Regions from separate parts of the Arthrobacter sp. JUb119 genome, predicted to be linked through region 3. Evidence: predicted binding sites of a transcription regulator. Region 3 holds the regulator's gene; each other region holds the start of a gene.

Region 1 (4,693 bases), on a different contig from region 3:
AACTTGCTGTCAGCAAGGCCAAGAAGAACTCCGTGCCGATCAACAACATCGACCGCGCCGTCAAGCGCGGCGCAGGCCTGACCGGCGAGGTCGTCGACTACACCGAGATCATCTATGAAGCACGCGGCCCGCAGGGCTCGGCCCTGCTGATCGAGTGCCTGACCGACAACAAGAACCGTGCAGCCTCCGAGGTGCGCGTGGGCATCACCCGCAACGGCGGCACCATCGCCGACCCGGGTTCGGTCGCCTACCTGTTCAACCGCCAGGGCGTTGTCCGCCTGCCCAAGGGCGAGCTGACCGAAGACGACCTGCTGATGGTCGTGCTGGACGCCGGTGCCGACGAGATCATGGACGAGGACGAGAACTTCGCCATCGTCTGCGACCCTTCGGACCTGCGCGCTGTGGCCGCTGCGCTGGATGAAGCGGACATCGCCTACGAGTCCGACGAAATGGAATTCATTCCATCGATGAAGGTCGACCTGGACGTTGAAGGAGCTCGCAAGTTCCTCAAGCTCTACGACGCGCTGGAAGAACTGGATGATGTCCAGGGCATCTACACCAACGCTGATCTGTCCGACGAGGTTCGCGCCGCGCTGGACGAAGAGCAGTAAGGCTTGGCCTTACGTGTTGTTGGCGTCGATCCCGGCCTGACCCGTTGCGGTCTTGCCGTGGTCGACGTCGCCGCAAACAGGCAAGTTTCGCTGGTCGACGTCACCGTCGCCGGCACCCCTCCGGGCACTCCGCTCGATGCCCGGCTCTTGAAGATCGCCAACGCCATCGACGAATGGCTGGATCTGCATCAGCCCGATGTGCTCGCCTTGGAACGCGTGTTCGCATCGGCGAACGTCTCCACGGTCATCGGCACCGCGCAGGTCACCGGCGTTGTCATCACCGCGGCAGCGCGACGCGGAATACCCGTGGCCCTGCACACGCCGACCGAGGTCAAGGCGGCGGTTACCGGTTCGGGACAGGCCACCAAGGCGGCGATCGGCAAGATGGTTGCCAAGATCTGCCGGCTCGATGAACCGCCTAAGCCTGCCGACGCCGCTGATGCGGTGGCCTTGGCGATTACCCACGGCTGGCGCGGTGCGGCCACCGGCTCGAATGCCTCGGCCTCCGCGGCTAATGCCGGTGGTTCGTCGCAGCTGACCGGTGCGCAGCAGGCGTGGATTGCCGCTGAGGCGTCGGCCAAGCGCCGTGCAGTGCGCCGCTAGCCGGCCAGCACGGCAGCGGCCTCGACCCACCGGGGAACGCGGCGGATCGATATTCGTAGGTATCTTCGATAAACTGGGTTCGATCGAACATATATCCCAAGGAGTGGCATGATCAGCTCATTGACCGGCACCGTGCAGGCGGTAGCCCTGAATACCGCGGTAATTGACGTTAACGGCTTCGGGATGCTGGTCAATGCCACCCCCGGGACGCTGTCCACCCTGCAGGCAGGACGCGAGGCTACGGTATTCACCTCCATGGTGGTCCGCGAGGATTCGATGACCCTCTTCGGCTTCGCCACCGCTGAGGAACGCGATGTCTTCGAGGTCCTGGTTTCCGTATCGGGCATCGGACCGCGCACCGGCTTGGCCATCTTGGCGGTGCACTCTCCGGAGGAAGTCCGCATCGCGGCGAACACCAAGGACACCGCCGCTTTCACCAAGGTATCGGGCATTGGCCCCAAGGGCGCGAGCCGCATCGTGCTGGAACTGAACGGCAAGCTGATCCCGACTGGCGCGCCAGTGGCTCCGGTTTCCGGCGGCGGCAACGCGAGCGTCTGGGAACCGCAGGTGATCGAGGCGCTGACCGGCCTGGGCTGGAGCGAAAAGGATGCAACCAGCACCCTGAAATCGCTGTCCAAGGCTGATCCAGATGTCGTTGCCACCGGCAACGTCGCAGAAATCTTGCGTGCTGCACTGCGCAGCATGTCCAGCGGAACCCGCGCCTAAGCGGTCTGCGAGAGGATCAACTGATCATGAATGACTCCACCGGGCTCACGAACGCCGGCAGCGAACCCGAGGAACGGGTAATCGAAGCGGCCCTGCGCCCGCGGAACCTCGACGACTTCGTGGGCCAGTCCCGAGTGCGCCAGCAGCTCTCGCTGGTACTTGAAGCAGCGAAAATCCGCGAACGCACCGCGGACCACGTTCTGCTTTCTGGCCCGCCGGGCCTGGGCAAGACCACCTTGTCGATGATTATCGCCGCCGAGATGAACGCGCCATTGCGCATTTCCTCCGGCCCAGCGATCCAGCACGCCGGTGACTTGGCCGCGATCCTCTCCTCGCTGACCGAAGGCGAGGTGCTGTTCCTCGATGAAATCCACCGCATGTCCCGGCCGGCCGAGGAAATGCTCTACATGGCCATGGAAGACTTCCGCGTAGATATCATCGTCGGAAAGGGCGCCGGCGCCACGGCCATTCCACTGGAGCTTCCGCCCTTCACTCTCGTTGGCGCAACCACGCGCGCCGGACTATTGCCCGGCCCGTTGCGTGACCGCTTCGGCTTCACTGGCCATCTGGAGTTCTACGCGGTCAAGGAGCTTGAACTGGTTTTGCGCCGTTCGGCCATGATGCTTGATCTGAGCGTCACTTCGGCCGCGTTCACCGAGATCGCCGGACGCTCCCGCGGTACGCCCCGTATCGCCAACCGCCTGCTGCGCCGCGTGCGTGACTGGGCGCTGGTGCATAAGCTCGAAGAGATCGATGCCCAAGCGGCCGAGGCCGCCTTGGACATGTACGAGGTCGATGCACGTGGCCTTGATCGCCTGGACCGGGGTGTGCTCGAAGCCTTGTGCACCAAATTCGGCGGGGGACCGGTGGGGCTATCGACCCTGGCCATCGCCGTGGGTGAAGAAACCGAAACCGTCGAAACTGTCGCAGAGCCATACCTGGTGCGTGAAGGGCTGATGGGCCGGACCCCGCGCGGTCGTATTGCCATGCCCGGAGCCTGGGCGCATTTGGGCTTGGCGATGCCAAAGGATGCCATCTTCGCCAGTGCGCAAAGCTATGAAAACGATGAGGATTAGGCAAGCATTACTTCACTGCCCGCGTAAATGGTCTGCCGGTTCACCGTGACGCATTAGACTAAAGACGCCCGACCTATGCCCGTTTCGGGGCGAGGTGGGGCGTCTTTGCTGTATTACGCCAGAAATAGCCGCAACAGCATCCCAGAACTTCAGATCAAATCGCAACAATTCGTTAGCAGGTAAATACGTGAATCCCCTCGTAATCGCTCAGGCCGCTGGTGGCGGCTTCAACCCTTCGCTGATCCTGATGGTCGCGCTGTTCGCAGTGCTGATCTTCATGATGTTCCGTGGCCGCAAGAAGCAGTCCGCCCAGCAGGAGAAGCTGAAGAACAACACCGTGCCAGGCGCCAAGGTGATGACCAACTCGGGTATCTTCGGCACCGTCGTCGGCGTTGACGCAGAGGATCGCGTCCAGGTCGAGGTCGCACCGGGCGTAGTGCTGAACCTGCACCGCCAGGCCATTGCCACCTTCCTGGACAAGGATGCAGCAACCCCGGCCGTGGCCGACGGCGCTGCAGAATCCACCAGCACCACCGAAACCCCGGAAGAGTCCCTGCGTCGCCTGAACGATGAGGGCAAGGACGAGCGCAACGCCTAAGTCCCGGGCAGCATAGCGGTGGCCTGAAGGCTAAGCCACCCAAACCAGAAAGCACAATAGATGTCATCAATCAGACCTGTTAAGCAGGCGCGCAAAGCGTTGCTATGGTTGCTGATCGTCTTCATCATCGCAACCGGCGTGTTGGTAGCCGGTGCAGCGAACGGTAAAACCGGATGGGGACCGAAGCTCGCCCTCGACCTCGAAGGCGGTACCGAGATGATCCTGGCCCCTCGGGTCCAGGGCGACGAAGCAATCAACCAAGAACAACTGGACCAAGCTGTGGAGATCATCCGCCAGCGTGTGGACGGTTCCGGTGTTACCGAATCGGAAATCACCACCCAGTCCGGTCGCAACGTTGTGGTCTCGATGCCCGGCACCCCGGACCAGACCACTCGCGATTTGATCCAGGCCTCGGCCAACATGGAGTTCCGCCCGGTGCTGATCACCGGCAGCTACGCAGCCACTCCTGAGGAAGATCGCACTCCCAAGGAAGACCTGCCAAAGCCCGAGGGCAAGCCAGAGAACCCATCGGACACCAACTGGATCACCGCAGAGCTCTTCCAGGAGTTTGAAGGCTACGACTGCGAAACCGAGCTCAAGGACCGTGGCGGCGACGCTGCGGACCCGGCCAAGCCAATGATCTCCTGCGATACCGACATGGGCGTCAAGTACATCCTTGGCCCACAGGAAATCTCCGGCGACAAGATCAAGGACGCATATGCGCAGCTCGCTCGCGGCGTCAATGGTTCGGTCACCGGCGAATGGGTCGTCGTCATCGAATTCGATGCCGAGGGCACCAAGATCTTCGCCGATACCACGCAGCGTCTGATTGCCCTGCAGGGTTCGCAGAACCAGTTCTCCATCGTGCTTGATGGCGAAACCATTTCGGCGCCAACCACCAATGCGGTGATCTCCGATGGCCGTCCGCAGATTTCCGGTGGCTTCACCCAGGACACCTCGCAGGCGCTGGCCGAGCAGCTGAAGTACGGCGCACTGCCAATCAGCTTCGACATCCAGTCAGAGCGCCAGGTTTCTGCAACGCTGGGTGCTGACCAGCTGACCGCGGGCCTCATTGCCGG
Region 2 (4,693 bases), on a different contig from region 3:
TGTCGTTCGGTGGCTAGCAGGTGTACTTCGGATCCGCTTTTGGCCAGTGCGGCGGCGAAGTATGCGCCGACGCCGCCGGCGCCGATGACTCCGATTTTCACAGTATTGCTCCTAATTGGTCGGGTTGGGGATGCTGTCCGGTGTCTTGGTCCTGGTGGCGCATGGCCTGGCCGGCCGGCACCAGATGTTGCACCCCAATGCGGACGGTAGCATCTTCATTCCCCTATTTGACGAGTCGTCCACCAATGGCTGGGAAATGGTAATATCCGGTCAGCACCCGTCTTTTAATGCATATAGGGAACGGCTACCGGGGCAGGGTGGGCCGAACGGGTCACCCTCGATGGCAGGTCGTCGAACGGGGTCTCAGATGCTGAGTGGAGAGCCTGGTCGCAGGTGGTACCCGTCTTTGACGTGTGAGTAGTCTCGTGCTGTTGTTACTAAGCCGGAATCGTCGAATGAAAGTACTGTGCACCCCGAAACCGTCATTGGTTTGTCCTGGATAAACATGACGACCCAGTACTCGACGGAGGCTGAACTTCCATCCACAAGTGGTTCACTGAACCATGTCTCTGCCGGTTTGGTTTCCTCCGCGAAGCATTCCTCCAGATAAGCGCGCAGGGCGCTAGGCCCGTGCAATGGCCTAAACATCGAGGCCCAGTGGTAACCGTCCTCAGCCTGCAGTTCGACAATTGCGTCTGCGTCCTTAAGCGGCCATGCCTTGGCCCATGTCCTCGCCCAGCGTTGTGAAGCTTCGATAGTTTGCATGTTAGTTTCCTCGTGACTTAGATGAGTGGTGGCCGCTGGTTTGTTCGAGAGGATGAGCAGCCCAGTTCCCATAAGACAGGCAGTCGTTTGCAATGATACTTTCGGCCGAGCGGATTTACAGCGTAGGTTCTTCTAGCTTAGCCCCGTGCTGATTTACTCACGTTTCGCCGTAAACAGGTCCTCTAGCGGAGCGCCCGTAAGGGGAACCTCAGCTGGTGCGCTGTTTCCGACACTGATAGTCGAAAGTAACTTGAGCGACAGGATTTGCCAGTAGCGTCCTGGTGCATGCTTGTACATTGGTCCCATGCGAGCCATTGAAACAGTTCACGCAGAACCACGCGACTCGGATGATTCGCCCTGCTATCGAGTCAATTTTTGGGAACAACCTCCTCCTGAGTATGGCTGGAACTTAGATGCTTTTGTACTGGTTGAAGTGCAGGACAGATCAGAGGCACTCCGTTGGGTGGAGGAGCACGCGAATGGGCGGCCCTTCGGACTGTTCGCAGAAATAGGTTCCAAGCCCGAGAAACAGCTCGGTGCTCCGCGAAAAGCATCTCTTGTACGTTTACTCGGAAACAATCCCAATTCCGGCTAAACCTGCGAGGGTCATTAACAATTGGCGTTCGGATCGCAGCGCTAAATAACGTTACGCGCGCTCCCAGCAGAGGAATGCTTAGCGGCCATCCTAATGGCATGTAGCGCGTTTTGTTCTCCGTACTCGGCAGTCCGTGCCTGATTACTGACGGAAATAAGGGTCACTGGCAGAAGGCGAGCCCGCCTCGGTTGGTTCCCACCCGTGAAGCCGAGCAATGCCTATTCCGCCTTCAAAGATGTATTCAACCCAGATCACGGCATAGCGGCCGTGGCGGTTTGCTTCTGCCCATGAGAGGACATCGACGATGCTCTCTGCGTTTTCTATGCGGTACTCGGAGCAGGCACGGTCTTCGTCCCAGAAATCTACCCGATACATGGGATCTGGATTTTCCTGACTGACGTATCGAGGATCAACGAGAGTCGCCTTGATTTTTTCTGCACTCATGCTCACAACCTATCCCGTTCGAGGATAAGCAGGTAGGAATTCCCGACCTGTCTCGTAAGCTGGTCGCGTACAGGAACACACCACGTGCTGGCTTGAATTGCAGAAGTTTCATGGATTCACAGGAAAGCCGGACGTTCCGTATGCCCCGTCCGGTGTATTGACCGGTGAGGGGGCGTGAAACGGAACGATCTGGCGCTACGTCATGATGTTGCTAATGCGGATTTAGCAGATGGAGGCTGCCGGTTGGGCGAACTCCAACGTTAAGTGCGGCAGGCTGGCAGAGGTCGGTGGATCTCGACCGGTTAGGTGATCCGGCAGCCAGCGTATTCGACCATAAAGCCCATCGGTTCCAGTCCGGAACAGCAGGCTTCCCGGAGGTTCGGCATAAGCCGGCGTTGAGGCAGCACACCAGCGGGGAACGCGGAAGCCGGCCAAGTCCATCCCGTGAGCGCGGAGTTCCAAGGGCAACCGCAACCTCGAATGGGAGGACGAGGTCCCGCCCTTGTTCTCAGCGTGGCCCGTTCACCGGTCGCCTTTTCGGACGAATGAACGAGCACGCATAGCGCTCGCCGTGCGCCGGATCGGGGCTTTGGAGAATTAACTGTGAGTTGCGTCCATTCGTACACGTATTCGAAGTAGTTTTCGATTAGTATGGCCTCGTGGCTATTTCATCGCAGAGTAAAAGAACTGATCTGACTCGCCTGGTCGTCAAGGGTGCACGCGAGCATAACCTGAAAAACGTGGACATTGATCTCCCGCGTGACGCAATGATTGTCTTTACCGGCCTGTCCGGCTCGGGCAAGTCCTCCTTGGCCTTCGACACCATCTTTGCCGAAGGCCAGCGCCGCTACGTCGAATCGCTCTCTGCCTACGCCCGCATGTTCCTCGGCCAGGTGGACAAGCCCGATGTGGATTTCATCGAGGGACTGTCGCCAGCGGTGTCCATCGACCAGAAGTCGACCAGCCGCAACCCGCGTTCCACCGTGGGCACGATTACCGAAGTGTACGACTACATGCGTCTGTTGTGGGCACGCGTGGGCCGTCCGCATTGCCCGATCTGCCACGAACCGATCTCCAAGCAGACTCCGCAGCAGATCGTCGACCAGCTGATGGAGCTACCGGAGAAAACCCGCTTCCAGATCCTCGCCCCGGTAGTGCGCTCGCGCAAGGGTGAATTCGTCGACCTGTTCGCGGAGCTCGCTTCCAAGGGCTTCGCCCGTGCCCGCGTTGACGGCACCACCATCCAGCTGAACGATCCGCCGAAGCTGGCCAAGCAGGTCAAGCACACCATTGAGGTGGTCGTCGACCGCCTGGCCATCAAGGAAGATGCCCGCCAGCGCTTGACTGACTCCATCGAAACGGCCCTGGGCATCGCCGAAGGACGCGTGCTGGCCGACTTCGTGGACCTGGACGAGGATGATCCCCAGCGCGTGCGCGCGTTCTCCGAGAACCTGGCCTGCCCCAATGAGCATCCGCTGGCCATCGATGAGATCGAGCCGCGCACTTTCTCCTTCAACAACCCGTTCGGTGCTTGTTCGGCCTGTTCCGGCATCGGCACCAAGCTGGAAGTCGATGAGCACCTGATCGTTCCGGACGGCGAGGTCACCTTGGCCGAGGGCGCGATCGCCCCATGGTCGCTAGGCAAGGCCACCACCGAATACTGGAACCGCTTGATCGAAGGCCTGGGCCATGAGCTGGGCTTCACCATGGACACCCAGTGGCAGGAGCTGCCGGCTGCCGCCCGCGAAGCGATCCTGAATGGCAAGGACCACAAGGTGGTCGTGCAGTACAAGAACCGCTTCGGCCGCGAGCGCAAGTACTCCACCGGCTTCGAGGGCGTCATTTCCTACGTGCACCGCAAGCACCAGGAAACCGAATCGGATCACGCCCGCGACCGCTACGAGCAGTACATGCGCCAGATCCCGTGCCCTACCTGCGGCGGCGCGCGCCTGAATCCGGCGTCGCTCTCGGTCTTGGTGGGCGGGCGTTCCATCGCTGAAATTGCCGCCATGGACCTGCGCAGCGCCGCGGAATTCCTCTCCACGATCGTGCTCACCGCACGCGAGGCGCAGATCGCCGCGCAGGTGCTCAAGGAAATCGACGCGCGCATGAAGTTCCTGCTGGACGTCGGGCTGGAGTACCTGACCCTGGAACGCGCTGCCGGCACCCTGTCCGGCGGCGAGGCGCAGCGCATTCGCCTGGCTACGCAGATTGGTTCGGGCCTGGTCGGCGTGCTCTACGTTCTGGACGAGCCGTCCATCGGCCTGCACCAGCGCGATAACCGCCGCCTGATCGACACCCTGCTGCACCTGCGATCGCTGGGCAACACCCTGATCGTGGTGGAGCACGACGAAGACACCATTGCCGAAGCTGACTGGATCGTGGACATCGGCCCGGGCGCCGGCGAGCACGGCGGCGAAGTGGTGCACTCCGGATCCCTGGAGGGCCTGAAGCAGAACACCAAGTCGCTGACCGGAGACTACCTTTCGGGCCGCAAGCAGATCGACATCCCGTCCAAGCGCCGCAAGATCGACAAGGAGCGCAAGCTCAAGGTGGTCGGTGCCAACGAGAACAACCTGCAGAACGTGTCGGTGGAGTTCCCGCTGGGCGTGCTGACCGCGGTGACCGGCGTGTCCGGCTCGGGCAAGTCCACCCTGGTCAATGACATCCTGTACAAGGTGCTGGCCAACAAGCTCAACGGCGCCAAGCAGGTGCCCGGCCGCCACACCCGCGTGCAGGGCCTGGAGCACCTGGACAAGGTGGTCCACGTTGACCAGTCGCCCATCGGCCGGACCCCGCGTTCGAACCCTGCGACCTACACCGGCGTGTTCGACCACATCCGCAAGCTGTTTGCGGAGACCAATGAGGCGAAGCTGCGCGGCTACCAGC
Region 3 (4,693 bases):
GGCCGAGGTAATCGGCTAGGAGTTCGCGAAGCTCGGTGAACTCGCGGTCCGGATACCGGTTCAACATTGCCGCCGCCTTGGCCACCTCTTGTGCAATGGCATCGACGACTGTCGGTGGCAACGGATGGGTGTTCTCGTTGACGTTCAGCTGGATGGGCACGTCAATTTGTGGTGCGCCATAAGGGGATAGCCCGCGGAGATTCTCACGCAAGGGCAGCTGACTCAAAAGTTCACTGCGGTCATTCACGCATCAAGTCTACGTGCGCAGCGCGCCTGCCGGTGAATCCGCTACGGCCACAGGTAACAAACTCGAAGCAGGCTGGGGAAGCTAGCCGGCAAGGACCGGAATCGACAAGGTTTCGCCAACCTGGATTTCGCTGCCGGTCAGGGCATTGAGTTCGGCGATGTGGCCCACTGCCGAGGTCACGTCGTAACCGGTGGCGTAATCCCGGGCCAGGCTCCACAGCGTATCCCCTGGAATAACGGTGACATCAACGGTTCCGACTCCAACAGGAGTATCGGCTGCGGCATGCGCGTCAGAGGCAAACATGGAGATGAAGAAAGCTGCGGCGATGGTGAGTGCGAAAATGGGCATACCCACAAGCACGGCCCATCCGCGACGGTTGATGCGGATCTTCAGTGGTGCCTGGGTCTGATTTGAGTCAAGTGCGACGGTTGCCATGACTTTGTCTCCTCAAGAAATTCAAGTGATGCGAATTTGTATTCGAAAGCGTAGATTCGAAAACTTGTTCGAACCTCGTATATCTGTTCTAACAGAGGTTTGCGGAACTTGTCCAGAAGTTTTCGAACAAATCTTTGAAAGAAGCTCGCTTATCTACTAAGATTTCGAAGTAGACGAGCAATGAAAACATCTCACCATCTAGCGCCGACAGTTTGGACTTACGAACTTTCGAATGATTGCTAGGGAAGGCAAAATCTCATGTCAGCTTCACAACGCACTCCCCGATCGAATGCACGTTCGCTGACGATTCGCCAAAAGAAGATCCTGGAGACGATCCAGCGGTCAATCGGCAAGAACGGTTATCCACCATCGATGCGTGAGATTGGTGACGCAGTAGGGCTCAAGAGCCTTTCGAGCGTCACCCACCAGCTGAGCCAGCTGGAAAAGCTCGGCTATATCCGTCGAGATCCACGCCGTCCGCGCGCAATGGAAATCCTGCTGCCTCTGCAGCTGGCCGAAGACGCCGAGAAGGCCGAAGTTTCGAAGCCGGTCGAGCCAGATGCCAGCGAAGACGCCAAGATCATTGAATTGAGCACTTCCGCTGACACCACCATGGTTCCCCTGGTTGGCCGTATCGCTGCCGGCGGTCCGATCCTTGCCGAACAGTCCGTCGAAGATGTTTTCTCGTTGCCTCGTCAGCTCGTAGGCCACGGCGAACTGTTCATGCTCAAGGTTTCCGGCGATTCAATGGTTGACGCTGCGATTTGCGATGGCGACTGGGTAGTTGTCCGCCGCCAGCAGACGGCGGACAACGGCGACATCGTAGCTGCCCTGCTCGATGAAGAAGCCACGGTAAAGACTTTCCGGCAGCGTGACGGGCATACCTGGCTGCTTCCGCAGAACTCGCGCTACGAACCAATTTTGGGTGATGCCGCAACGATCATGGGACGCGTCGTCTCGGTGATGCGCTCGCTCTAGAATACGTACGGTCATTGCGCTGGTGCTTGGCACCAGCGCAATTCTCGTTTAACCCGCTATTGGCCGGCGTTCAACTCGAATTGAGCGGCCGCCGAGAAGATCATCCAGCGTTGGATTGCCGCCGAAAGCCGGCGTGGTTCCTGGTCAGCCAGATGGCGCGCCGTTGCCATGACCAGCCTCCTGGCCTGCTCCCGGCTCCGGGCTTCTATGCGGACATCATTACCGGCGAGGGCCAGATATCGGCAGAGTATCCCCGCGAACAGGTTGCCGTCTCCCCCGCTGTTGAACGAGAGGACCCCGGCAGCAGTTGACAGCGATTTCGTGGTGGCATCGATCAGTACTTTAGCGTGAGCCAGATCAGCAGGCTCGCCAAGCTCAAGCAATGCCCCGAGCACCAGGCCCTGGTTATAGGTGTAGACCGCTGGTTCCACGGCGTGTCCCTGCGTGGTCAACCGAAGTCCGTCCAGATACAGTCCTCGCTCCACGCTGAACAGATTCTTTTCCAGCCACTGGAGAAGCTCTCGCGCGGTCTCTTTCTCCCCGGTACGGGCAAAGAACAGTGCCGCCGGCGCGTTGGCTGGCGTGTTCTTGAAATCCCGCTTTCTGGACCAGTACAGGCCGCCGTCCAGCACCCCATCCATGCCGGCATGGAGCTGCCGTCCCAGCGTCCGAACTGCCGCCTCGGCAGGACGGCTCCTGTGTCCCGTCACCAGCTGCGTGAACTCTGACAGGCGGCCGCTGGCCAGGGCAAGCCAAGCCATGTCGTCGAAGAAGTAGTTGGGCAAGATCCCGAAGTTTCGAATTCGAATGCCGCGCAATAGGCCGTTGGCCCGGGCAAGCGCTTCGCGCGCCCGGTGTTCGTTGCCTTCGTCCCAGTACGATCGGCCCTCATCGATGATGGCATCCAGATAGTGCGCCTGCCACCAATAGTTCCACTCCGCAAGCGGGTGCGCGAAACCATTGAGATTGCTGAGCATGCTTCCGTCGCGCAACCGATGCGCTTTGCTGTAGCTCTGTCCAATCCACGTTCCGGGCAACCCCATGAGGCGATGCCCGAACCGCTGGTGGGTGTCGATCGCGGCTTGGTGCGCCAATTCCTGCATGGACTCCATGGTGCCTTCCGATTCGAGCTTCATCAGTTCTTGTCACAGACCTTAGTGCATCTGGAAGCATCATGCTGGTACCGGTTAAAGAACTTGAGCTGTCCCGAAGGACAGCTCAAGTTCATACTCTGGCCGCGGCTATTTCCCGCCCGGGTTCAATCGCTTGAGAACACCAGTGATGACCTTCTTATCGACAGTCGGCCACATCGGCGGCAGGGTAGCTTTCAAGAAGCTGCCGTACCGCGCCGTGGCCATGCGCGAATCAAGGATCGCCACAACGCCCTTATCCCCGACCGAACGAATCAAGCGCCCAGCACCCTGGGCCAGGCGAATCGCCGCATGGGTGGCGGCAACCTGCATGAAGCCATTTCCGCCATGCTTGGCCACGTCCTCGGAACGGGCCTTGGAGATAGGATCATCCGGGCGCGGGAAAGGAATCTTGTCGATGATGACCAGCCGGCAAGAATCGCCTGGCACGTCTACGCCCTGCCACAAGGTCATGGTTCCAAACAGGCAGGTGTCGCGTTCGCTGCTGAACTGTTCGACCAGCGACTTCATGCTGGCTTCACCCTGGCACAAGATTTCCACGTCCAGGCGCTCGCGCAAGATGCTTGCCGCTTCCTCGGCGGAACGCTTGGAAGTGAACAGCGCCAAGGCGCCGCCACCGGAGGCCTTGATGAGATCTTCGATCTCATCCAGCGTCTCCGCCGCCAGTTGGCGTCCTGGCTTGGGCAGGTGCTTGGCCACGTAGAGGATGCCCTGCTTGGGGTAATCGAAAGGGCTGCCAACATCTACGCCGGTCCATGATGGAGCGCCGGCGCCCATCAGGCCCAAGGAGCCTGCTACCGAGTCGAACTGCGAGCCAATGGCCAAGGTGGCGCTGGTCAATACGACCGTGCGCCCGTCGAAGAGGCCCTCGCGCAACTTGCCGGCCACCGACAACGGTGCCACGTTCAAGGTTGCAGGCTGGCTCTCATCGGCCTCGACGTAGCCCCGGCCTTCGACAAACTCCCGCGGACGGGTGGTGTACAGGACCTCGCGGCGTTCTTCGGATTCGAGCATGCGAATCGCATCATCCATCACTGCCTGCAGCTGGGAGCGGGCAGTCTGGCGGCCGCCATCGGCCGGTGCATTGGCTTCGGGCTTGGACAGCGCCAGAGCCAGCCGGGCCTGCTCCACGATGTCGTTCAGGGCAATGCCCATGTCTTCGCGCAGACCATGTTCCAGCAAGCCTGTCGGCAACCCGGTCAACGACTTTTCCAGGCGGTTTGCGGCCTTGACCATCTCATCCGCATTGATACCGCAATGGCGCTTGGCACCGCCAGCGGCGGTAAGCACCATGCGCGAGGAGAGCGCGCCCGAAACCGAGCTGGTCACGCGATCTTGCAGTTCGTGGGCCTCATCGATGATCGCGACTTCGAAGTCCGGGAGAACCGAAAGCCCCTCGAAGGCCGAAACCGCCAGCAACGCATGGTTCGTAATGACCACGTCGGACTCGGCGGCACGGGCACGCGCCATTTCCGAGAAGCATTCGTCCGCCATCGGGCACTTCTGCGAGCCGAGGCACTCCATGGCCGAAACCGAGACCTGCTTCCAAGCCTTGTCACTAACCCCGGGCACCAGTTCATCGCGGTCACCCGTGTCGGTCTCTTCGGCCCATTCACGCAGTTTCATTACTTCGCTAGCCAGCGGCGAGTAAGTGGTGCCGGCAGGTATTGCCGGCTCGTCCATGGAAAAAAGAGTGCCTTCGTCATCCGGGTATCCGCCGCCGAGCTTGTACTGGCACAGGTAGTTCGAGCGCCCCTTGAGCAGCGCGACATCCATCGGGCGCGAGAGCTTGCCCTTGAGCGAGTCGAGTAATCGCGGTACGTCACGGCCGACAATCTGCGATTGCAGCGCCAATGTCGCGGTGGAGACGATCACTGGCTTG

The links. The regulator LexA, encoded in region 3, represses DNA repair genes until DNA is damaged. The targets are predictions, from matches to a motif close to TCGAACANNTGTTCGA.
Region 1: ruvA (Holliday junction branch migration protein RuvA) is a predicted target of LexA. The motif match lies at 1,298-1,313, and genes of this name have one in related genera.
Region 2: uvrA (excinuclease ABC subunit UvrA) is a predicted target of LexA. The motif match lies at 2,423-2,438, and genes of this name have one in related genera.

The regions. Positions count from the first base shown of each region.
Region 1 covers NZ_JANUFE010000001.1:771,670-776,362, forward strand. The annotation lists gene M2368_RS03695 (YebC/PmpR family DNA-binding transcriptional regulator) at 1-611, shown strand, start outside; gene ruvC (crossover junction endodeoxyribonuclease RuvC) at 615-1,214, shown strand; gene ruvA (Holliday junction branch migration protein RuvA) at 1,323-1,940, shown strand; gene ruvB (Holliday junction branch migration DNA helicase RuvB) at 1,967-3,016, shown strand; gene yajC (preprotein translocase subunit YajC) at 3,204-3,614, shown strand; gene secD (protein translocase subunit SecD) at 3,675-4,693, shown strand, end outside.
Region 2 covers NZ_JANUFE010000001.1:576,353-581,045, forward strand. The annotation lists gene M2368_RS02775 (ketopantoate reductase family protein) at 1-101, opposite strand, end outside; gene M2368_RS02780 (nuclear transport factor 2 family protein) at 364-837, opposite strand; gene M2368_RS02785 (hypothetical protein) at 1,502-1,804, opposite strand; gene uvrA (excinuclease ABC subunit UvrA) at 2,464-4,693, shown strand, end outside.
Region 3 covers NZ_JANUFE010000002.1:587,867-592,559, reverse strand. The annotation lists gene M2368_RS08790 (histidinol-phosphate transaminase) at 1-247, opposite strand, end outside; gene M2368_RS08785 (LysM peptidoglycan-binding domain-containing protein) at 329-682, opposite strand; gene lexA (transcriptional repressor LexA) at 941-1,660, shown strand; gene M2368_RS08775 (glycoside hydrolase family 76 protein) at 1,717-2,796, opposite strand; gene M2368_RS08770 (ATP-dependent DNA helicase) at 2,902-4,693, opposite strand, start outside.